3 regions of the Micromonospora cremea genome follow, and region 1 is predicted to be linked to each of the others. Evidence: riboswitches for the same ligand, from Rfam matches in the RefSeq annotation. Region 1 holds a riboswitch; each other region holds the start of a gene.
The links. A riboswitch is a leader RNA that binds a small molecule or an ion and turns the genes downstream of it on or off. The one in region 1 is predicted to bind cyclic di-AMP.
Positions count from the first base shown of each region.

Region 2: it holds a riboswitch for cyclic di-AMP, as region 1 does, so the genes downstream of both, BUS84_RS25915 (coiled-coil domain-containing protein) here and BUS84_RS23725 (C40 family peptidase) in region 1, are expected to answer to the same signal.
Region 3: it holds a riboswitch for cyclic di-AMP, as region 1 does, so the genes downstream of both, BUS84_RS33615 (C39 family peptidase) here and BUS84_RS23725 (C40 family peptidase) in region 1, are expected to answer to the same signal.

Region 1 covers NZ_FSQT01000002.1:2,212,024-2,217,960, forward strand. The annotation lists gene BUS84_RS23715 (C40 family peptidase) at 1-800, shown strand, start outside; gene BUS84_RS23720 (N-acetylmuramoyl-L-alanine amidase) at 863-2,854, opposite strand; cyclic di-AMP (ydaO/yuaA leader) riboswitch at 3,079-3,215, shown strand; gene BUS84_RS23725 (C40 family peptidase) at 3,228-4,268, shown strand; gene dcd (dCTP deaminase) at 4,347-4,925, opposite strand; gene BUS84_RS23735 (pyridoxamine 5'-phosphate oxidase family protein) at 5,025-5,582, shown strand; tRNA gene BUS84_RS23740 (tRNA-Gly) at 5,817-5,890, shown strand.
Region 2 covers NZ_FSQT01000002.1:2,671,497-2,679,366, forward strand. The annotation lists gene BUS84_RS25905 (helix-turn-helix transcriptional regulator) at 1-86, opposite strand, end outside; gene BUS84_RS25910 (carbonic anhydrase) at 288-992, shown strand; gene BUS84_RS25915 (coiled-coil domain-containing protein) at 1,048-2,067, opposite strand; cyclic di-AMP (ydaO/yuaA leader) riboswitch at 2,072-2,202, opposite strand; gene BUS84_RS25920 (YibE/F family protein) at 2,369-3,745, opposite strand; gene BUS84_RS25925 (heavy metal translocating P-type ATPase) at 4,198-6,159, shown strand; gene BUS84_RS25930 (metal-sensitive transcriptional regulator) at 6,209-6,505, opposite strand; gene BUS84_RS25935 (heavy-metal-associated domain-containing protein) at 6,657-6,866, shown strand; gene BUS84_RS25940 (hypothetical protein) at 6,882-7,862, shown strand.
Region 3 covers NZ_FSQT01000002.1:4,286,048-4,293,917, forward strand. The annotation lists gene BUS84_RS33595 (glycosyltransferase family 2 protein) at 1-193, opposite strand, end outside; gene BUS84_RS33600 (acyltransferase family protein) at 496-1,743, shown strand; gene BUS84_RS33605 (hypothetical protein) at 1,845-2,258, shown strand; gene BUS84_RS33610 (hypothetical protein) at 2,383-3,153, shown strand; cyclic di-AMP (ydaO/yuaA leader) riboswitch at 3,440-3,581, shown strand; gene BUS84_RS33615 (C39 family peptidase) at 3,807-4,655, shown strand; gene BUS84_RS33620 (hypothetical protein) at 4,724-5,740, opposite strand; gene BUS84_RS33625 (alpha/beta fold hydrolase) at 5,915-6,661, shown strand; gene BUS84_RS33630 (CDP-glycerol glycerophosphotransferase family protein) at 7,077-7,870, opposite strand, start outside.

The sequences.
Region 1 (5,937 bases):
AGCAGTACAACAAGGTGCGGTCGCAGCTGAAGGCCAACCGGAAGAAGTCGTCCGAACTGCAGAAGAAGATCGAGCCGCTGGCGCTGCAGAGCGAGCTGGCGCTCAACCGGGTCGGTGACCTCGCCTCCCGCTACTACATGTCGGGTCCCTCCCACGACATCGGCGCGCTGCTGGTCAGCGCCAAGCCGGACACGCTCACCGAGCAGCTCACCGTTCTCGACCGGCTGGCCGCGCGGGAGCGCAAGGAGGTCGAGGGCGTGCTGGCCGTACGGGCCAAGTACGACGGCCAGAAGCAGAAGCTGGACGCGCTGATCGCCACCCAGACCAAGCAGCAGAACGAGCTGGCGGCGAAGAAGAAGCAGATCGACGGCGAGATCAAGCGCCTCGAGGCGTCCCTGCCGAAGACCACGGTCAAGACCGAGGGCTGCCCGACCATCAACGGCGTGGTCAGCGCGGCGGCCCGCACCGCGATCCGGACCGCCTGCGGCAAGATCGGCAAGCCGTACGTCTGGGGCGCCACCGGCCCGAACTCGTTCGACTGCTCGGGCCTGACCCAGTACGCCTACAAGGCGGCGGGGATCAGCCTGACCCACCACACGGGTGACCAGTGGCACGAGGGCAAGGCCATCTCCCGGGCCGATGCCCGCCCCGGTGACCTGGTCTTCTTCTTCAGCGACCTGCACCATGTCGGCCTGTACCTGGGTAACGACAAGATGGTGCACGCGCCGCGCGCCGGTAAACCGGTGCAGGTGGCCAGCATCAACTACATGCCGGTCGCCGGGTTCCGCAGACCCGGCTGATCCAGCAGGCACGACGAGGGCCCCCGGTCGAACGACCGGGGGCCCTCGTGCCGTTCAGCGGTTCAGCCGGGTGCGCCCACCGGGGACGGCAGGAGCTGCACGTCGGCGGGGTCGACGTACATGATCCGGTGGCCGAACTGGATCTGCGCGTACCGGTTCTGGCTGCGGATGACCGTCCAGTCGCCCGGCGACGAGCCGTCGAACGTGGTGGCCTTGTAGTACTCGCCCGGCAGCACCGCGCCGACGGCGTACCGCTGGCCGGCCGACAGCGTGTACTGGAGCGGCGAGATCGGCTGGTAGGGCACTCCGGCCGGGTACGCCGCCTCCTCGGGGTACGCCCGCCCGTACAACGGGATGGTGGCCCGCCCGGGCTTCGGGGTGGCCACCACGCCGACGGTCCAGCTGGCGGTCGGCGCGGACGCCGGGTTGTGGAACCAGGCCCGCTGCCCGAGATACCAGATCGCCGTCCAGTCACCCTGCCGGCCGGCGAGGGCGTACGTCTGGCCGGCGGACGCCCGGGCCCCGTGGTCCGACACGGCCATCGTGTTCGGGGTGCCATCGGGGCGCAGTGCGATGTCGTTGACCAGTGGCGCGTCCGCGGACGGCGCGCTGCGCAGCACCACCGCCGATGAGCCGCGCGGTGCGCACGGCACGCCGGAGGTGACGCAGCCGGTGAACGCGGGCTGGTTGGTGGCGTAGTCCGGGTCGATCCTGACCAGCCCGCTGGCGGGGATGCCGGTGTCCAGCCGCGGCGCGTGCAGCAGGTTGAAGTAGTGCGTCCAGTCCCAGTACGGGCCCGGGTCCCAGTGCATCCCGGGCACGTTCGCCGCGACGGTGCCAGGCACGTTGTCGTGGCCGATGATGTGCTGGCGGTCCAGAGGGATACCCAGCCGCTGGGCGAGGTGCCGGACCAGTTTGGCGGAGGTCCGGTACATCGCCTCGGTGTACCAGGTGCCCTGCGCGGCGAAGCCCTCGTGTTCCAGCCCGATCGACTTGGCGTCGACGTACCAGTTGCCGGCGTGCCAGGCGACGTCCTTGGTCTTCACGTGCTGGGCGATGTGCCCGTCCACCGAGCGCAGCGAGTAGTGCCAGCTCACGTAGGTGGGGTCTTGGACGAGTTGCAGCGTGGTCGCCCAGCTCGCCTCGGTGTCGTGGATGACGATGTACTCGATCTTCTGCCGGCCGGGTCGGTCGGAGAGGTCGTGGTTGCCGTAGTCCCCGGCGCCGAACGCCTCGTACGGCGCCGGGATCCACTCGCAGGAGATGGTGCGGGGGCACTCCAGCCCGTCCGGGCGGGCGAGCCGGCGCAGTCCCAGCCGGTCCAGCCAGGAACGCTGGGGTTGGATCGCCCGGGCCGCCAGCGTGATCCGCTGGCCGTCGTCGGTCACCCGGGACTCGCCGGCGCCGATGGTGGTGAACACCTCGTCGGCGAAGGCGGCCGCGGCGTCCGCGCTGTCCGCGCCGGCGTAGCGGGCCACCGCGCCGTACCAGGCTGCCGGGTCGGTGTCGGCGCCCACCGGAGCGCCGATCTCCCGCTGGTACGCGGCCAGCAGTGCCGCGCCGCCACGGATGTTGACGCTCGCGTCGGTACGCAGTGACTCGGGATCGGCGCCGGTCAGCGCGGCGGCGGCGTCAACGGTCTGCAACGCGGCGGCGGGTGGCGCGGGCTCCTCGGCCGGTCGGGGCGCCAACGCCCGGGCGGGGCGGGAGTCGTCGCCGCGCGGGTCTTCGGTGCCGGCGTCGTGGTGGCCGCGCCCGGGTAGGGCGACCACGTGCCGGGCGTCGGTCAGGTGCATCGGGCCGTAGCCGCCGCTGGTGCTCGGTGTGCCGGCGTTGCTGTCCCAGCGCGATTCCAGATAGGAGACACCGAGCAGCACGTCGGCCGGCACGCCGTACTCGGTCGCCGCGGCGGCGTACTGCTGCTGGCGGTCGGCGGTGGGTGCGGCCGCGGCTGGGCCGGCGGGTAGTGGTACCGCGGTCGCGGCGGCGACCACGGCGGCGGCGAGCAGTGCGCGCGCCGGCCGGTGAACAGGGTTGGACGGTGCATCGACCACCCTAGATCTGACGGGCGAAGGTGAGGTCACCTTCACCCCGCCCGGAGCGCGCGTCAATACCTTTCCTGCTACCGATGTTCGTGGAAGGAAACCTCCAGCTGTGGTCGTCGCCCCCGGCAATCGGTACGGAGTGTCACGGCCCCACCGGTTGCGGATCGGTAACGGCCGTCTCTACTCTGGTCATTCGTCGGGCCGACAGCAGCTCCGCCCACCCGGGCGGTAACGGACCGACACCGCCGAGTCGCTTCCGAGCGAGCCGGGGACCCAGGTTTTCCGGGGTGAATCCGCAGCCACTGCGGTAGGGCGTCCACCTTCCCGCCCGAACCCGTCAGCTAACCCGGTAGGCGGTCAGGAAGAAGGAGTACGGAACCCGGTGGCTCACCATGCCCCGCGGCCGTCGTCCGAGCGGTCGGCGTCAGCCGGCCCGACGTCGATCGTGCCGCGCCCACGCTGGTCCCGCTTCACCACCGCCCTCGCCGCCCTGGTCGGCGTTGCCGTCGTCCTGACGGGCAGCGCCACGGCGGCCCACGCCGACCCGTCCGTCGCCGAGATCGAGCGCCAGATCGACGCCGACTGGAACAAGCTCGAACCGATCATCGAACGGCACAACGCCGCCCGGACCGACCTGGCCGCGAAGCGCAAGCAGGCCGACGCGCTGGCCGCCCGGATCGCCCCGCTGGAGCGCCAGGTCGACGCCGCGATGGACAAGGTCAGCTCCCTGGCTGTCCGCGCGTACAAGGGCGAGAACGTCTCCACCGTCAACGCCGTGCTGGGCAGCCGGTCGCCCAGCGAGGTGGTCGGGCAGCTCGAGATGCTCGACCGGTTCGCGCACGACCAGCAGCAGGACGTGCGGCAGGTGTCCGACCTGCGTGACGAGCTGGCCCGGCAGAAGGCGCCACTGGACGAGATGGTGGCCCAGCTGACCCGGACCGAGGCCCAGCTGGCGGCCAAGAAGAAGCAGATCAACGACGAGATCGACCGCCTGCAGAAGCTGCGTCTCAAGGTCTACGGCAACGGTGGCGGCGGCCCGCTGCGTCCGGCCCCGTGCCCGGCCAGCTACCCCGGCGGTGGTGCCGGCGTGGCCGTCAAGTTCGCCTGCGCGCAGATCGGCAAACCCTACGTGTGGGGCGCCGAGGGCCCGAACTCGTACGACTGCTCCGGGCTGATGCTGGCCGCCTGGGCCAAGGCCGGGGTGTCACTGCCGCACAACGCCGCCCAGCAGAGCCGGGTGACCAAGGACGTCAGCAGGGCCGACCTGCGCGCCGGCGACCTGGTCTTCTACTACAGCGACATCCACCACGTCGGCATGTACGTCGGCGGTGGCTGGGTCGTGCACGCCTCGCAGGCCGGTCAACCGATCAAGATGAAGAAGGTCGACGACGGCCCCATCCACAGCTACGGCCGCCCAGGCTGAGATGTAAGGAGGGGCCCCTTCTCGTATAGGAGGGGCCCCTCCTTGACATCCGGCGGGCGCAATGCCCGACGGGTGGCTTCAGCGGGTCGGCCAGGTGCGCCAGTGCTGCCAGGCGCGGCTCGGTGTCGGCCCGCGCTGCCCCTGGTAGCGCGAGCCGTAGACCGCCGAGCCGTACGGGTGCTCGGCCGGAGAGGAGAGCCGGAAGATGCAGAGCTGCCCGATCTTCATGCCCGGCCAGAGGGTGATCGGCAGGTTCGCCACGTTGGACAGCTCCAGCGTCACGTGCCCGGAGAAGCCCGGGTCGATGAAGCCGGCGGTGGAATGCGTGAGCAGGCCCAGCCGGCCCAGGCTCGACTTGCCCTCCAGTCGGCCGGCAAGCTCGTTGCCGAGCGAGATCACCTCCAGCGTCGAGGCGAGCACGAACTCCCCCGGGTGCAGCACGAACGGCTCGCCGTCGGGCACCTCGACGACCGACGTGAGGTCGTCCTGCTGCATCGCCGGGTCGATGTGGGTGTAGAGATGGTTGTTGAAGACCCGGAACAGCCGGTCGAGTCGTACGTCGATGCTGGACGGTTGGACCAGGGTGGGCTCGAACGGCTCCAGGCCCAGCGTGCCGGCCTTGATCTCGGAGACCAGGTCGCGGTCGGAGAGCAGCATCGGACCACCATAGCGGCGTTGTGGGCGACAGCCAGATCCGGTGCCGGTGACCAGCGCGTCGAGGTCGCTGGTCGTACATTTGTTCGATAGAATACCGGCATGGCTTCCTGGTCCGAATTCGCCGCCGACGAGCCCCGACTCGCCGACGGGATCCGCGTTCTCCTCCAGCAGTACGGGCCGGGCTTCGGCTACCTGGCCACGGTCCGCGCCGACGGCGGGCCGCGGGTCCATCCGGTCTCCCCGGTCATCACCGACGAGGGTCTCTTCTGCTTCATTCTCGACTCGCCGAAGCGCCGCGACCTCGAACGCGACGGCCGTTACGCGCTGCACTCGTTCCCGCCGGAGGAGAGCGACGACGAGGCGTACGTGGCGGGGCGCGCCTGGCCGGTGACCGATCCGGCCCAGGTGGCCCGGCTGGCGCAGAGCGCGCGGGCTGCCCCGCAGGTCGACTGGCGGCTGTTCGAGTTCACCGTCGACGTGGCGATGCTGGCTCGCCGCGAGCACCACGGCGCCGGTTTCCCCGGTGGCGCGCCGGGTGGGCCGGCCGTTCAGGTCTGGCTCGACCCGCACGCTCCGCCCGCGGCGGCCGGGCCGTCCTCCGTACCGCAGACCCGCCCGGCCCGCCGCAGCCGTGACGTCCAGCGCTCGGCCGCCTGACCGCGGCCCACGATCCGGTCCTGGGGAAAGACGCCGGTGCCGGCCCCGTCGTGACGGGGCCGGCACCGGTGGTACGCGGGAGCTACGCCGCGCGGTACGCGTTCCACGCGGTCAGCATGCGGCTGGCCTGCCCGGGGTGAGTGGTCCCTGCGGCGCGGCCGGGTGGTGAGCCCGGCGCACCGTGGGGGCACCTGGGTGCACCGGCTGGGTGACTCAGGTACAGTGGTGCCGCTTGCGGGTGTAGTTCAATGGCAGAACATCAGCTTCCCAAGCTGACAGTGCGGGTTCGATTCCCGTCACCCGCTCCAGCGTGAGGCCCCAGCTCAGGACATGTTTCCTGGCTGGGGCCTCATCC
Region 2 (7,870 bases), 460 kb from region 1:
ATGGCGAGCAGAACGTGCCCGTGGTTGGTGAGGAATGTCCAGTTCCGGCCGCCGCTGTCGCCAGCCGCCGTCGCTGTGCTCGCCATCGTGGGTCCGCCTCTCCGGTTGCCGCCGCGCCCTCGGAGCGTCGCCGGAGCACCGGCCCAGGGGCAACGTATGAAATCTATATCACGCATATCTTGACGCATCTTGCGGTGCGTGTGACCGTGGAGCCCGAGTCAGCGCCCGCCGCCGCCCCGCTGAAGAGTCGGCTGAGCAGGTCAAACGCGTGGAGGAGAGGTGCGGGGATGAGCCGTCCCGGTACACCCGGCGGCCAGCCGGGTCCGCAGCGGACCCCGGACCGGGTGCCGGCCGATCCGGCCCAGGCGTACGCCGAACTGGCTGCCGGCAACCGCCGCTTCGTCAACGGCACCCCGCGCCATCCCAATCAGGACGCCGGGCACCGCGCGGCGGTGGCTGACGGGCAGCATCCGTTCGCGGTGGTCGTCGGCTGCTCCGACTCCCGGTTGGCCGCCGAGATCATCTTTGATCGTGGGCTGGGTGACCTGTTCGTGGTCCGCACCGCGGGGCACACCACCGGCCCGGAGGTCCTGGGCAGCGTGGAGTACGCGGTGACCGTGCTCGGCACCCCTTTGGTGGTGGTGCTCGGCCACGACTCGTGCGGTGCGGTACAGGCGGCCCGGGAGTCGGCCGCCACCGGCACACCGCCCCAGGGGCACCTGCGCGCAGTGGTCGACGCGGTGCTGCCCAGCCTGCGTCGGGCCGCCGCCGAGGGGGTCGACGACATCGACGGCATCGTCGACATCCACATCGCGCAGACCGTCGAGGCGCTGCTCGGGCAGTCGCCCGTGCTGGCCGCCGAGGTGGCGCAGGGGCGGTGCGCGGTGGTGGGGGTGTCGTACCGCCTCGCCGCCGGGATGGTGCGTCCGGTGGCCGCCGTGCCGGCCGCGACGCTCGACGTACCGACCGGCGCCAGCACGCCCGCCGCCTGACACGACGAGGGCCGCCCCGCGTGACGCGGAACGGCCCTCGACGGAGATCGCGGGATCAGAGCAGCGACATGTGCACGTGGTCCGTGTGGTTCGAGGGCCCGCTGTACGACTTCCAGCCGGTCGCAGGGAACCAGATCTGCCGGTTCCAGATCACGTAGTAGATGCCGAGCCGGTCGGCGTTGCGGATGAGGAACGCGGCCACGTTGTTGCCGTACGTCCGGGTGTCCTCGTTGTGCCACGGGCTGAAGCCGCTCTTCTGCAAGGACCAGTCACAGGCGCGGCCCTTCGGGTGCTCCCACGGCCCGCCGGAGCGGTAGCAGCCCACGAACCGGTTGAAGCCGGCCCGCTTGACCTCCTTGTACGCGTGCAGCGTGCGCGGGGTGACGCAGCCCGAGGTGGTGGGGTCGTTCTCGCTGCAGGACTCGGACTTCCAGTCACCGTCGGCGGTCCGTCCGGGGCCGAGCCGGGCGACCGGCGAGGTGGCCGACACCAGCCCGCCGGTGAAGCCCTTGCCGCCAACCAGGGCGAGCGCCTTGTCCGCGTCGCGCTTCTCCTTCGCCATCAGGGCGGTCTGCTTCTGCTGCTCGCGGACCTCCGCGTCGAGGGCCAGCTTGGCCTGCTCGGCGCGGGCCTTCACCGTGTTGACCTCGGCGAGCTTCTTCTCGTTGACCATGTTCATCTCATCGAGCGCGGCGGCGCGCTGGACGAACGAGTCAGGGGCTTCGCTCTCCAGCAGCATCGCCATCGGGCCGATCCGGCCGGTGCGGTACGACTGGGCGGCGATCTGCCCGACCTGCGGCGCCAGTGCATCCAGGTCGGCCTTGGCCCGCTCGACCTCCAGCGCCAGCTGCAGCTGCTTCTTCTTCGACTTGTCCAGTTTGGACTTGGCCGCGGAGTACTTGCGGTTGGTCTGCTCGATCACGTCGTTGAGCAGCTGGGGCTCGCCGTCCTCCTCGTGCCCGGACGGTGTGGGGGTCGTCGGGGCGGCCTGCGCCGGGAGGGGCCCGGCGAGCACGGTCAGTGCGGCGATCACGGCCACCACGGGTGTCAACCAGCGGCGTAGGGGTGCCGTCACAATGTTCCCTTCCGTCGACCGCCGACCGGGTTAGCTGACGGGTTCGGGGCGGAAGTGGCCCCTACCGCTTTCGCGGATTCACCCCACGTACCTGGGTTCCCGGCTCGCCGGTTGGCGATTGGGCGGTGGCACCGCAGGCGCCGCTTCGCGCCTTCGGCGGTGACCGGCAGCGAGGTTACCCGAGAGTCGACCGGCTGAGCTACGCCCTGATACCGATCAAAAGCGTCATTTCGCCATGGCGTTGAGTGACCAGTGACGCGGTTCTCAGGGCGGATGCCCCACCTGGTCACGTTGAGGAGTGTCACCATGCCGTATCCGTGCTCCTGTTCGGCTCTGGCCACCGGTCGGTGGCGGTGGATGGGGGTGTGGTCCGCGCCGGGTCGGGCGACGTGGGATCGAGTCGACCCGTGCGTGGGGAGCTCAGTGCGGCCAGTGCCTCGGCGCGGTCGGGCTGGGGTCGCGGGGCGGGCGCGTCGGCGGCGGGCGCGGTGTCCTGGCGGCCGGCTGCGGTCACCATCGCGGCCAGCCCGGTGGTCAGCGGTACGGCGGCGATCAGCCCGAGCGTGGCGACCGCGCTGCGGACGATCTCCTGCGCGAGGAACTCGCTGGTCAGGAGCTGCCCGATCGGTCGGGAGTCGGCGGTGAGCAGGAGCAGCAGCGGCAACGAGGCGCCCGCGTACGCCAGCACGATGGTGTTGACGGTGGAGGCGATGTGCGCCCGGCCGACCCGGGTCGCCGCCCGGTAGAGCTGCAACCGGGTCAGCCCGGGGTTGGCGTTGGCCAGTTCGGTCACGGTTGCCGCCTGGGTGACCGTGACGTCGTCGAGCACCCCGAGCGAGCCGATGATGATCCCGGCGAGCAGCAGACCGTGCAGGTCCACGTCGGCCTGGAACATCGACAGCGTGGTGGCGTCCTCGCTGCCGAAGCCGGTGAGGTGGGTGCCGGCGGTGGCGATGGTGGCCAGTATGCCGGTGAGCACCAGGCTGCCCAGGGTGCCGAGCACCGCGACCGAGGTCTGGGCGCTGACCCCGTGCGTCAGGTAGAGCACCACGAACATGATCAGCGCGGCGCCGACCACCGCGACCAGCAGCGGTGACCGGCCGGCGCCGATTCCGGGCAGCACGAAGGTGAGCAGGATGGCGAAGCTGGCGGCCAACCCGGCCAGTGCGGCCAGGCCCCGCCACCGGCCGAACGCGACGATCGCGGCGGCGAAGATCACCGCCAGCCACAGCAGCGGCGCGCCGCGCTGGTGTTCGGCGATGTTCCAACTGCTGGCGGTGGGATCGGTCGGATCGGTCAGCTCAACCAGGATGACCTCGTCGTCGACCTCGACCCGGGGCGCGCCGGGTCCGGCCGGCACCGGTGTCTGGACCTGCTGGCCGGAGGCCGGCCCGTCCTTCACCCGGACGTCCACCGTGCCACACGGCCCGTCTCCGAGGCTCGGTGTGCCCTCGGGGCTCGTCGCCGTCGCTGGGCAGGGCTCGGTCACCACCCGGGTCACCGTGCCGTGGTACCGCGGCACGTTCGCGCCGCCGTCGGTCTGTGGTGACCCGTCGCGCGGCCAGAGCACCACCGCGGCGAGCACGGTCGCGACGAAGAGGGGCACCACCGTCGCGATGAGGATCCGTCGCACCCGGGGCGGGGCGGACGGAGCGGGACGGGTGTGGTCGGAACCCAATGCGAGACTCCCAACGATCCGGTGCGGGGTACGTGCCGGCGGGCCGGTCGGTTCACCGCCGCCGCGGGAAAGCGGCGACGAGCGCGCCGGATCGCTGGTTGGCGACTGCGTGACTACGGGCGGTGAGCGCTCGGCCCGGTCGGCGGGAGGCGACGCCACATCGTGGCGGCACCTCTGCCCAACTGCGTAGCGGGATCCGGAGGGCCATCGTCGGAATGCTAACCAGCCCGACCCGGGGACGCAGGTCATGGCGGAGTGTCGAGGTTGTCCAACCGCCCGCGCGGCGGTTTCCGGACCGGCATGTTGGAGTCATGCCCGCGCCGTCACCGCCCGACCCCGGTCGCCCCGCCGGCGACCAGCGACACGCCGGGCCCGGGGGCCATCAGCCACACGCCGACGGCGGGCCGCAGCAGCACGGCGGGCACGACAAGCACGCCGGGCACGATCCCGCCATGTTCCGCCGCCGGTTCTGGGTCTGCCTGGCGCTCACCGTGCCGGTGGTGTTGACCAGCCACCTGGTGCTGGACCGGCTCGGCCTCGGGCTGGACGTCCCGGGCCGGTCCTGGGTCGGGCCCGGGCTCGGCTCGGTGGTGTTCTGGTGGGGCGGCTGGCCGTTCCTGGTCGGTGCGGTCCGCGAGGTCCGCGATCGGGCACCGGGCATGATGCTGCTGGTCGCGATGGCCATCACCGTCGCCTACGCCGCGTCACTGGCTACCAGCGTGGGCGCCTTCGACCTGGATTTCTGGTGGGAGCTGGCCGCGCTGGTCACCATCATGCTGCTCGGGCACTGGCAGGAGATGAAGGCCATCGGCCAGGCCAGGGGCGCCCTCGCGGCACTGGCCGCGTTGCTGCCCGACGATGCCGAGCGGGTGGCGGCGGACGGGCGGGTCGAGCCGGTGCCGGTGACCGAGCTGCGGGTCGACGACGTGGTGCTGGTCCGGCCGGGTGGGCGCGTTCCGGCGGACGGCCGGATCGTCGATGGCGGCGCCGAGCTGGACGGGTCGATGATCACCGGCGAGTCGCGTCCGGTCGCCCGGTCGGTAGGGGACCGGGTGGTGGCCGGCACCGTCGCCACCGACTCGGCGATCCGGGTCCGCGTCGAGGCGCTGGGTGAGGAGACCGCGCTCGCTGGCATCCAGCGGATGGTCGCGCAGGCGCAGCGATCCGGCGGGCGGGCCCAGTTGCTGGCCGACCGGTTCGCCGCCGCGCTGTTCTACCTGGCCACCGGCACCGCCGTGGTGACCGTGCTGGTCTGGACCGTGCTCGGCCAGCCCGACGAGGCGGTGGTCCGCACGGTCACCGTCCTGGTGATCGCCTGCCCGCACGCGCTCGGGTTGGCCATTCCGCTGGTCGTCGCGCTCTCCACCGCGTTGGCCGCGCGGTCCGGGATCCTGGTCAAGGACCGTTTGGCGCTGGAGCGGATGCGGACCGTCGACGCGGTGCTGTTCGACAAGACCGGCACCCTGACCCGGGGCGAGCACGTGGTCACCGATCTGGTGACGGCACCCGGCGTCGAGCGGGACGAGCTGCTGCGGATCGCGTCCGGCGTGGAGTCCGACAGCGAGCATCCGCTGGCCCGGGCGATCGTGGCGGCGGCCGGGAGCGTCGGCCGGGCCCCGGCCGCCGGGTTCCGATCGCTGCCGGGCCGCGGGGTGCAGGCCACCGTCGACGGTACGGAGTACGCGGTGGGCGGCCCGGCGCTGCTGCGGGAGTTGGGTCTGTCGCTCCCGGCCGACCTGGATGCGGCGATCGGCCGGTGGTCGGCGCGGGGTGCCGCGGTGCTGCACCTGGTGCGGCTGCCGGGCACCCTGCTCGGTGCGTTCGCGCTGACCGACGAGGTACGTCCGGAGGCCCGGGCGGCCATCGTCGAGCTGCGCGCCGCGGGCGTCCGCACCATCGCCATGATCACCGGTGACGCCCGCCCGGTGGCCGACGCGGTCGCCGCCGACCTGGGGTTCCGGCGAGGTGTCGACGAGGTCTTCGCCGAGGTGCTGCCGGCGGAGAAGGACGGCCGGGTGGCCGAGCTTCAGCGGCGGGGGTTGACCGTGGCGATGGTCGGCGACGGGGTGAACGACGCGGCGGCGTTGGCGCGCGCCGACGTCGGCATCGCGATCGGCGCGGGCACCGATGTGGCGATCGAGTCCGCCGGGGTGGTGCTGGCCTCGTCGGACCCGCGCGGGGTCGGTGCCGTGGTCCGGCTCTCCCGGGCTTCATACGGGAAGATGCGGCAGAACCTGGCCTGGGCGGCGGGCTACAACGTGGTGGCGCTGCCACTGGCGGCCGGGGTGCTGGCGTGGGCCGGGGTGGCGTTGAGCCCGGCATTGGCCGCGGTGCTGATGTCCGCGTCCACCATCGTGGTGGCGCTCAACGCCCAGTTGCTGCGGGGGGTACGCCTCGACCCGGAGCCCGACTGACGGCGCGTCCGTCGGGCCGGGCGAGCGTCGCTCGTGGCCGGCTCGGGTCTCAGCCGCGCTTCATCAGCCGGCCGACCGCCGCCATCATCTCGGTGGCCATCTCGTCGGCCCGGCCCTCGGCCGCGCCCTCGTGCATGCAGTGCCGGGCATGCCCGTCGAGCAGCCCCAGCGCCACCTTGTCCAAGGCGGCCTGGATCGCGGAGATCTGGGTGAGCACGTCGATGCAGTAGCGGTCCTCATCGACCATCTTCTCGATGCCCCGGACCTGCCCCTCGACGCGGCGGAGCCGCGCGAGCAGCTGGTCCTTGCTGGCGGTGTATCCGCGGATCGGAGTGGGTGCGGTCATGGCGACAAGGATAGCCTACCCCTGGGGGGTATGGTAGTGTCCCTTCCTGTCGGATACCCCCACGGGGTAGCGGTACAGGACAAGACAGATGTCCGCCTTCGAATTACCCCAGGGGGGTATATGCTCGGAGGTGGCGGAGGGAGACGGTTCGATGGTCAACACGACGTACCAGGTGCAGGGCATGACCTGCGGTCACTGCGTCAGCTCGGTCAGCGCCGAGGTCGGCGCCATCGCCGGCGTGCGCGACGTTCAGGTCGACCTGGCCACCGGCCGGGTCACCGTCAGCAGCGACCAGCCGCTGGACGTGGAGGTTGTCCGGGCCGCCGTCGACGAGGCCGGCTACGACCTCGTCGACGCCTGATCGAGAGGCTTCGCCATGAACACGGTTACCAGACTGGGCGGATTCGCCCTGGGCCTCGCGGCGGTCTTCGGCGCGGCGTACGGGATCGGGCAGGTGGCCGGTCCCGCCGCCCCGGTCGCCGAGAGTCGGCACGACGACGGCGCGGCCCACCAGCCGGGCCCGGCCGGCCAGGGGGAGCACGACGAGTCGGCCGACCGGCTTCCTGGCGGCCTGCTCGTCGCCGACCGCGGCTACACCCTCGAACCGGTCGCAGCCCCGGCCGGCGAGTTCGCCTTCCGGATCGGCGGCCCGGACGGCCGACCGGTGACCCGGTTCGACGTGGCGCACGACAAGCAGATGCATCTCATCGTCGCCCGGCGGGACCTCTCCGGCTTCCGCCACGTGCACCCTGACCTCGCCCCGGACGGCACCTGGCGGGTCGCCACCCCGCTGGCCGGCCCCGGGCAGTGGCGGGCGTTCGCCGACTTCGCCCCGACCGGAGGAGAGCCGCTGACCCTCGGCGTGGACGTGACCGTCCCCGGCCCGCTGGCCGAGCGGCCGCTGCCCGCACCGGCGACCAGCACGACCGTCGACGGCTACACGGTCACCCTGGCCGGCGCGGTGCAGCCCGGCGGCACCTCGCCGCTCACTCTGACCGTCAGCCGGGACGGGCAGCCGGTCACCGACCTGGAGCCCTACCTGGGCGCGTACGGCCATCTCGTGGCGCTTCGCCGGGGCGACCTGGCGTACCTGCACGTCCACCCGGAGGGGACACCCGGCCACGGGCGCACCCGGCCCGGACCGGCCGTCAACTTCCTCGCCGAGGTGCCCTCGGCCGGCAGTTACCGGCTCTACCTCGACTTCCGGCACGGCGGGTCGGTGCACACCGCCGAGTTCACCGTGGTCGCCGGCACCCCGCCGACCGGCGCACCGGCGACCGGTGGCGACCCCACCCCGAGCGGACCCACACCGACCGGGGGCGCCGACCACGGCACCCCCGGGCACGGGCACAACTGACGGGACCA
Region 3 (7,870 bases), 2.1 Mb from region 1:
CGGCGTACGAGCGCAGCATCGCCCCGCAGCCGTCCGGGGAGGCGTCATCGACGGCGATCAGCTCGACCGCGTCCGACTCGCCCGCCGGAATGTCGGCCCGGATCGACTCGAGGCACTGGTACAGGTACGCCTCGACGCCGTACACGGGCACGACGATGCTCAGCAGCGGCGCGTGCGTCGGCTCATTGACCACCCCGCCACCTTCGACGGCCCGGGTGGCCGGCCCCGGAACCTGGCGTGGCGCAAGGAGGTGGAATCCCTGAACTTGCGCGGAGCGGCAGGTTAACGCCGCCCGCCGACCTGCGCGCGGAGCCGGCCCGTTGCGCGTCCGTCACCGGTGAGACACGTCCGGTTCACCCGGTAGTGACCCGGTAGTAGTGTGCCCCGGTGCGGCCCTGCCGGGCCGTCGTGGGCGTTGCCGTCGCGCGCCGTCCGCAGCCGCGCCGGGGAGGAGAGGTACGTGCTGGTGACCCTGCGGAGCGTCGGGATCCCGGCATGACCAGCACCGCCGCTGTGTCGGCGGCCCGGCACGCACCCGCCGCGGCCCGGCTGCCCTCGTTGACCGGGCTGCGCTGGATCGCCGCGTTGCTGGTCTTCGGCTTCCACGCCGCCACCATGCGGATCATCGCCGAGCCCGACTACAAGGCCGTGATCGACGGGCTGTTCGCCCTCGGCCTGTCCGGGGTGCAGTTCTTCTTCGTCCTCAGTGGATTCGTGTTGGTCTGGTCGGCCCGTCCCGGCGACTCCCGGCGGACCTTCTGGCGGCGTCGGATCGCCAAGATATATCCGAACCACCTGGTGCTGTGGGCGGCGGCGCTGCTGGTCGCCTGGTGGTTCGCCGACCCGGTGCCGCCGGCCGCCGCGCTGGAGAACCTGCTGCTGCTGCAGGCCTGGGACCCCCGGCCGGGCTGGTTCTACAGCATCAACACGGTGAGCTGGTCGCTGTCCTGCGAGTTCTTCTTCTACCTCTGCCTGCCGTTGGCCCTGCCGCTGCTGCGCCGGACACGACCGGCGCTGCTCTGGACGCTGGTCATCGCCCTGCCGCTGCTGATCCTCGCGCTCTGGCCGGCCCAGCAACTGGTGCCGGAGGTCAGCCGCTGGTGGTTCACCCAGATCTTTCCGCCGGCGCGTTCGCTGGAATTCTGGTTGGGTGCGGTGGCGGCCGAGCTGATGCGCCGGGGCCGGTGGCGCGGCCCCGGGCTGACCGGAGCCAGCGTCATCTTCGTGGCTACCTGGGTTGCCGCCGTGCAGTGGATCCGCGCCGAGTTGTGGACGACGCTGCTCGCGGTGGCGTACCTGCTGGTGATCACCGCGGCGGCGGACGCGGACGTGCGGGGCCGGCCCTCGCCGTGGCGTTCCCGCCCACTGGTCTGGCTCGGTGAGGTCTCCTTCGCCTTCTACCTGGTGCACGTCCTGGTGATGACGACCGTGCTGCGCTGGACCGGGGACTGGGGGACCGGGTTCGGCGGTTGGCGCGGCCCTGCGGTGGTGCTCGGCTTCCTGCTGGTCAACCTGGTCCTCGCCGGGCTGCTGCACCGCTTTGTCGAAACCCCGATGATGCGCCGGCTCGCCCCGCGCCGCCCGGCCCGACCGGCGGTCGTCCCCCGGCAGCGCGCCGGCGGCACCGAGGCCCGCAACACCGAGGTCGACAACGCCGAAGCCGGCGGCACCGAGGCCGGCAACGCCGGAGCCCGCACGGCCGGGCGGGCGGGCGAGCGATCGACGTACGCCGACTCGCGCTGACACCGTCCACCCTGGTCAGCGGGCTTGGCGCGATCGGCGCGGCGTGGGTCGACACGCCCGGCACCGATGCGCTCGATCGGCCGCGGCGGTAGCGTGGGAACGTGCTTCCGGCCGCGCTCACCTGTCCGCTGTGGTGGGTGGCGCGCTGGGCGGCACGCGTGCTGGCCAGCTTCGCCGTCGTCGCCGCCCTGGCGCTCGGCGCCGGTCAGGCCCCGGCCTCGGCCGCGTCGTCGGTGGCGCCGGCCGCCGCGCCGTCGGCGTTCACCCCCGGTCCGCTCGCGCCGTCGTGCCGGTCCGCCGCGGTGGATGACGCGGAGCACGCGACCGCTGAGTGGGCCGCCGAGACGGCGTCCACGGAATGGTCGGCCGACCCGCAGCCGGTGCCGCCCGGCGTGCTGACCGTCGTCCCCGCTGCTCCGACCGGCGCGACCCGGGTGCGCGACGCCGGGGCCGACCCGCTGCCCCGCACCGACGGCCGCGCCAGCCGAGCGCCCCGGGCCCCACCCGCGCGCTGAGCCACCGGGACGAGCGTCCCTCCCGCCGCGCCTGTCGAGCCGTCAGCTCCGCACGCCGCCGATCCGTGGCTCCGCCACGACCGTGCGGTTCCCATCGCACAGCTCTCACCCCGAGGTGCCGACCATGGAGACCGTCGTCTTCTACCAGTTCCTGACCGAAGTGCCCCAGGCCGCCGCCATCTGGTCGGCACTGTTCCTGCTGGCGCTGACCGTGCTCACCGTGCTGGTCGCCCGCCCGGAGCGGGACCAGCCGGCCGTCGACCCGACCCCCGCGGCGCCCACCGCCCGGGAGGCCGCCGCGGCCGAGGCCGCCGACCTGCGGCGGTACGCCGAGGAGGTGGCCGTCGCCGCGGCGGGCGCGGCGCAGACCGCCCGTCGACGGCGCGCCGACTGGCTGGCCGCTCAGGAGCAGGTGGAGCGGGCGTGGGCCGCGTACGACGAGGCGGACACCGCCGCCCGTCGGTTCGCCGGCGCCGGGGCGCTGCCCACCCCGCGTACCCCGCGCACCCCCGCCGAGTACGCCGGCCGGGAGCGCTACCTGCACCGCGCGGCGATGGCGGCGCACTGGCGCGGGGACCTGTCCATGCGGCAGCTCGGTGACGTGTTCACGCATCGGCACGGTTGGGATCCCCGCCGGCACCCGGTCGAGCAGGAGGTGCTGCTCAGTCGGGCGGTGCGGGACGCGAGGCTCGCCGACTACCGGGCGGCCGCCGGGCGGGAACGGTCGGCCTGGCGCGACGCGGAGCTGGCCGCCGAGTCGGCCCGCGTCCTCGCCGAGGAGGCGTACGCGGCGGCGGCCCGGCTGCGGCCGAACCTGGCGCCGGCCCGCCGGACGGTGACGGCGGCGTTCCGTCCGGCAGCCGCGACGCGCTGGCGTCCGGCCCGCGTGGGCTGACCTTCCGAATTGGCGGGTGAGCCCGGTCACACCGGCGGGAAATCGGGCGCACGTCGCGTTCGGACGAATTTTCCCCGCGAATGCCGTGCCGTTGTCGACGGCCTGTCCGCTTGTCGCCCAGCATCGCCGCCGTAACCGGTTGTCCCATCGAGTCACGTCAGTGGCAATACGCGCAGAAATTAGCGCTCGATTTCAGGTTTACGCAGGTGAACCTGGCTTGGCAGGGATTGAACAGGCCAGTAGTGTCGTCCCGTCCGGTGCGGTAACCGATCGCAAGAGGCGACGCCGCGCCGACCCGCTCAATCGTGATCAACGAACCGGGGACCCATCAGTAAGTCCGGGGTGAATCCGCGAGCCACGGCCCGCGGTAGGGCGATCTTCCCGCCCGAATCCGTCAGCTAACCCGGTAGGCGGTGTCGGAAGGAGTTCCATCCTCGTGCAGCACCTCTCCACTCCTCGGTTGTTCCCCTGCCTCCACGGCGCCGCGGTGCCCCCGCTCATCCGTCCGGTGAGCTGACCCCCGGGTCACCGCCTCTCCCACCCGGCCACGCCGGGCAATCCCCTGAGCGGTTCACCACCCGCGGACCACGGTCCGCGCGCTGGCGCCTGCCCGGATATCGGTCCGGCCCGGTGTGCCGCTCTCCCCCCCATCCGTGGAGGACCCCGTGAAGCACACCCTGAAGCGTCAGCTCCGTCGTCTCGCCACCGAGCGCCCCTACCAGATCGTCGCCGCCTCCGCCGCGGCCTTGGCGCTCGCGACCACCACCGGCGCCCTGATCGCCGGCGCCGACGACGCCCCGGCCAGCCAGCACACCGCGACCACGGTCGCCGAGATGCGTAGCGACACCATCGCGTCCCGCGGCGAGGCGCGCGTCGCGGACCCCTCGGCCAGCACCTCGCCGAGCACCGCCGCCCCGACGGCCAGCGCCGCGTCGCCCGCCGCCAAGGCCAGCGGCAACCCGGATCTGACCCGTAAGCCGGCCCCGCCGAAGCCGCCCGCGACCAAGGTGCTCGACTACGACTACCAGGCGCAGAACACGTACTACAACTGTGGACCCGCGGCTACCCGCAACGCGCTCAGCGCCACCGGTATCGACCGCACCCAGGACGAGCTCGGCGGCGAGCTGGGCACCACCGAGATGGGCACCAACTCGGCCCTGGACACCACCCGGGTGCTCAACGCCGAGGTGAAGGGCTCCCCGTACCGGACCCGGATGTTCGCCGGCACGCCCAGCCCGGCCCAGATGGACCAGCTCCAGGCCGACGTGGTCGCGGCGATCACCGCCGGCCGCGGCGTGGTGGCCAACGTCGTCGGCGACGCCACCGACACCGATGGTGGCTGGCACTCCTACGGCGGCGGGCACTACATCGCCGTGGTGGGCTACAAGGACAACGGCCGGACCGTGCGGATCGCCGACTCGGCGAACGCCGCCGACCCGTCGTACTGGATCACCACGATCGACCTGGCGAACTGGATCGCCACTCGGGGCTACTCCGCCTGACCCGGGCGCAGCCGCCGCGGGCGCCGTCCCCCACAAGGGGCCGGCGCCCGCGGCGTTTCTCCGTGCGGTCAGTAGCCGATGAAGCCGTACAGCGCGAGGTGGTTCGACTTCGTCCCGCTGACCGTGTGGTCGATGCTGGACGGTTGCACGCTGCCCTCCACGAAGAGGTAGTCGATCTTGCTGGAGCCGCTGGTGGCCTTCGATCCGTAGCCGGTCATGCCGTACCCGCTCAACGTGCTCGGCGCGATGCCGGTGCGGTTCGCGTCGATCCCCACGATGCGGATCGTGGAGGCGTTCAACAGGCTGGTCGCGTCCGCACCGAGGTGGATGCCGGTGTTGGCGATGCCCCGGTCGCCGTCGCCGGCGCAGGCGTTCTGCCGGTTCTCCTCGGGCAGGTGCATGGTCGCGGCGAACACGCTGGTGCCGGTCGCCTTGATGGTGAACCGGGCCGCGATGGCGCTGCTGCGCTTCCACTTGTAGTAGTCGGTGCTGTCCGGGTCGCTGTTCGGCGGCTTGTACAGCGTGCACCCGGCGCCGTTGGAGTACGCCGTGCCCGGCTTGAGCCAGCCCGCGCTCCAGTACTTCGAGATGTCGCCGGCGGCGAGGCTGAGGGTCCTGGTGTTCCAGATGATCCCGTTGGTCTGCTTCTTCTTGAGGTCGCCCAGCGACTGCGAGCTGCACTTGTGCGTGCTGCCCCACGGCTCCGGGTCACTCCAGGCCACGATCGCCCGGTAGGTGCCCGCCGGGTAGCCGAACTTGGCCGACAGTTGATCGGCGTACGCCTCGGCCTGGCCGGTGCCGCGCACCTGCTGGACGATCAGGATGTCCGGTGCCACCACGCCACTGGTGCCGGTGCGGCCGGCGTCGTCGACCAGGATCGAGGTCAGGTGGTCCGGCCCGGAGATCCGGGTGCAGGTCCCGTCGGAGTTGTTCACCACCAGGTTCTCGATGTTGTTGTTGTAGACCCGCAGGACGCGATCGGCCGCCGCCACCACGTCGGCACCCGATGCGGGGACGCTCGGGGTGGTGGCGAGCGCGGGGGCACTGGGCGCCGAGCCGAGTGCGACGGCCGCCAGGGCCGCCACCAGTGCTGATCGTTGCCTCGTGAGCTCGGTGGACTCCTCTCCCCAAGGGATCGACAGATGACTCTGCCCTTCCAGGCGGCGAACTCTACAGTGGATCTCCATCGATCGGTGTCCCCCCGCGTGCCGCCGACCGGGACTCTCGTACCCGTCGCCGAACCGTGGGAGACTGCGGCCGTGGTGGATGAATCGGGTGGTCAAGCCGGCCGCGGGCCGGTCCTGCTGCTGCTGCACGGAATGGGGGCGACCGGCGACGTCTGGCTGCCCTGGGCGCCGCTGCTGGAGCAGCACTGGCCGGGGCGGTGGCTCGCACCGGACCTCGCCGGTCACGGCTGGTCGGCGCCGCTGCCGTCGTACTCGTTCGCTGGCTTCGCCGAGCGGATCGCCCACGGCCTGGCCCCCGACGACCGGATCGTCGTGCTCGGACACTCGCTGGGCGGGGTGGTCGGCCTCGCGCTGGCCGCCCGCGCCGCCGGCCTGCCGGTGGACGCGGTGGTCGGGCTGGGCATCAAGGCGGTCTGGTCGCCCGACGAGCTGACCCGCGCCGCCGAACTCGCCGCCCGACCGATCGCCTGGTTCGCCAGCCGCACCGAGGCGGCTCGCCGCTACCTGCGGGTCTCCGGGCTGTCCGGCCTGATCCTGCCGGACCATCCCGTGGTCGACGCCGGGCTGCGCCAGGTCGACGGCCGGTGGCGCCTCGCGATGGACCCGGCCGCGTTCGCTGTTGGCGAGCCGGACCTCGCCGCTCTGCTGGCGGCGGCCGACGTGCCGGTGGTGCTGGCCCGCGGCGAGCACGACCCGATGGTCACCGACGCGCAGCTCAAGGAGTTCGGCGTACCGGTCGCCACGCTGCCCGGGCTCGGGCACAACGCGCACGTGGAGGACCCCGCGGCGGTGCTGGCGTTGCTGGACGCGTACCGCTGAACCCCGGAAGGTGGGGCCACGGACTGATGCGCAGTCCCGAGTCGGCCCTGATCGTCAGCGTGAGCCTGAATGTCGTCGATGACCGCCTCGACGAGGCGATGCGTCGATGTCGACCGCTCGTCGCCTCGCTCGGGGCGGGAGGCCTGACAGCGGCCCGCACCGATCCCGGTGGTGCTCGTGTTCGGGCGTGCGGACGCGTGGTCCTTTGACCTCCGGCCGCTGGCGGCCGAGGGTGGCGCTGTCTGGGGTTTGTCCATGCTCCTGGTGCTGCGTCCAACCGGGTTGTCACCGCAAGCCCTCGTCGGGCCCGCGGTGCGTGCCCTGGAGGGCGGGCCGGACGAGGCCGAGTTGATCGGCACGATCGCGGAGGCGTTGCGTGACGCGGCAACTCCCTTGGCTGACCCGGTGGTCCGGATCAGGCCAGGGGGGAGAGCTGCGCCGGCACGCTCGCCGCGCGGTCCGGCGCCGGCGCCAACTCCCGGCGGGCGGCGGCCAGGAACGCCTCGGCGTACGACTCGACCGGGAAGTCACCCAGGTAGTGACGCCGGGTGACCCAGCGCTTCTCGGCCGCCGGGTCGGTGTCCAGCAGCGCGGTCAGCACCTCGTCCACATTGGACATGTCCCGGCGCAGTACGTAGCCCGCCCCGGCCAGTGGGAAGTGCTCCACGAACCGCTCGCCCTCGTCGCCCATGTCGGTGACCGCGTACGGCTTGCCGGAGTAGAGGTAGTCCGAGATCACCCCGGACACGTCGGAGATCAGCGCGTCCGACCGGTTGACGCACTCGGTGAGGCTCAGCTCCCGGGCCGCCGCGCCGACCACGTGCTGCCGCCCGGAGCGGGCCCGGTCGGCGGCCAGCAGCTCGGTCAACCGGCCGAGCTGCCGGGCCGAGGCCGGGTTCTGCGCGGTGTACGGGTGGGCGCGCAGGATCACCGTCGCGCCGCGTTCCAGCAGCCGGCGCAGCAGGTCGTCGGCGACGGGCAGCGAACAGTAGTCGGCGTCGGCGTGGTGTCCGGTCCAGGTCGGGGTGTAGAGCACGGTCGGGTGTGCCAGGCCGCGCACCGGCTCCGGGCGTACCTCGATCGACTCGACCTGCGGGCGGCCCACCACCACGAACTTCTCGGCCGGGATCTGCACCCCGGCGCGGGTGTACCGGTCGATCGCCGCCGGGCCGGCCACGAAGATCCGGTCGAAGATCCCCGACACCGGGT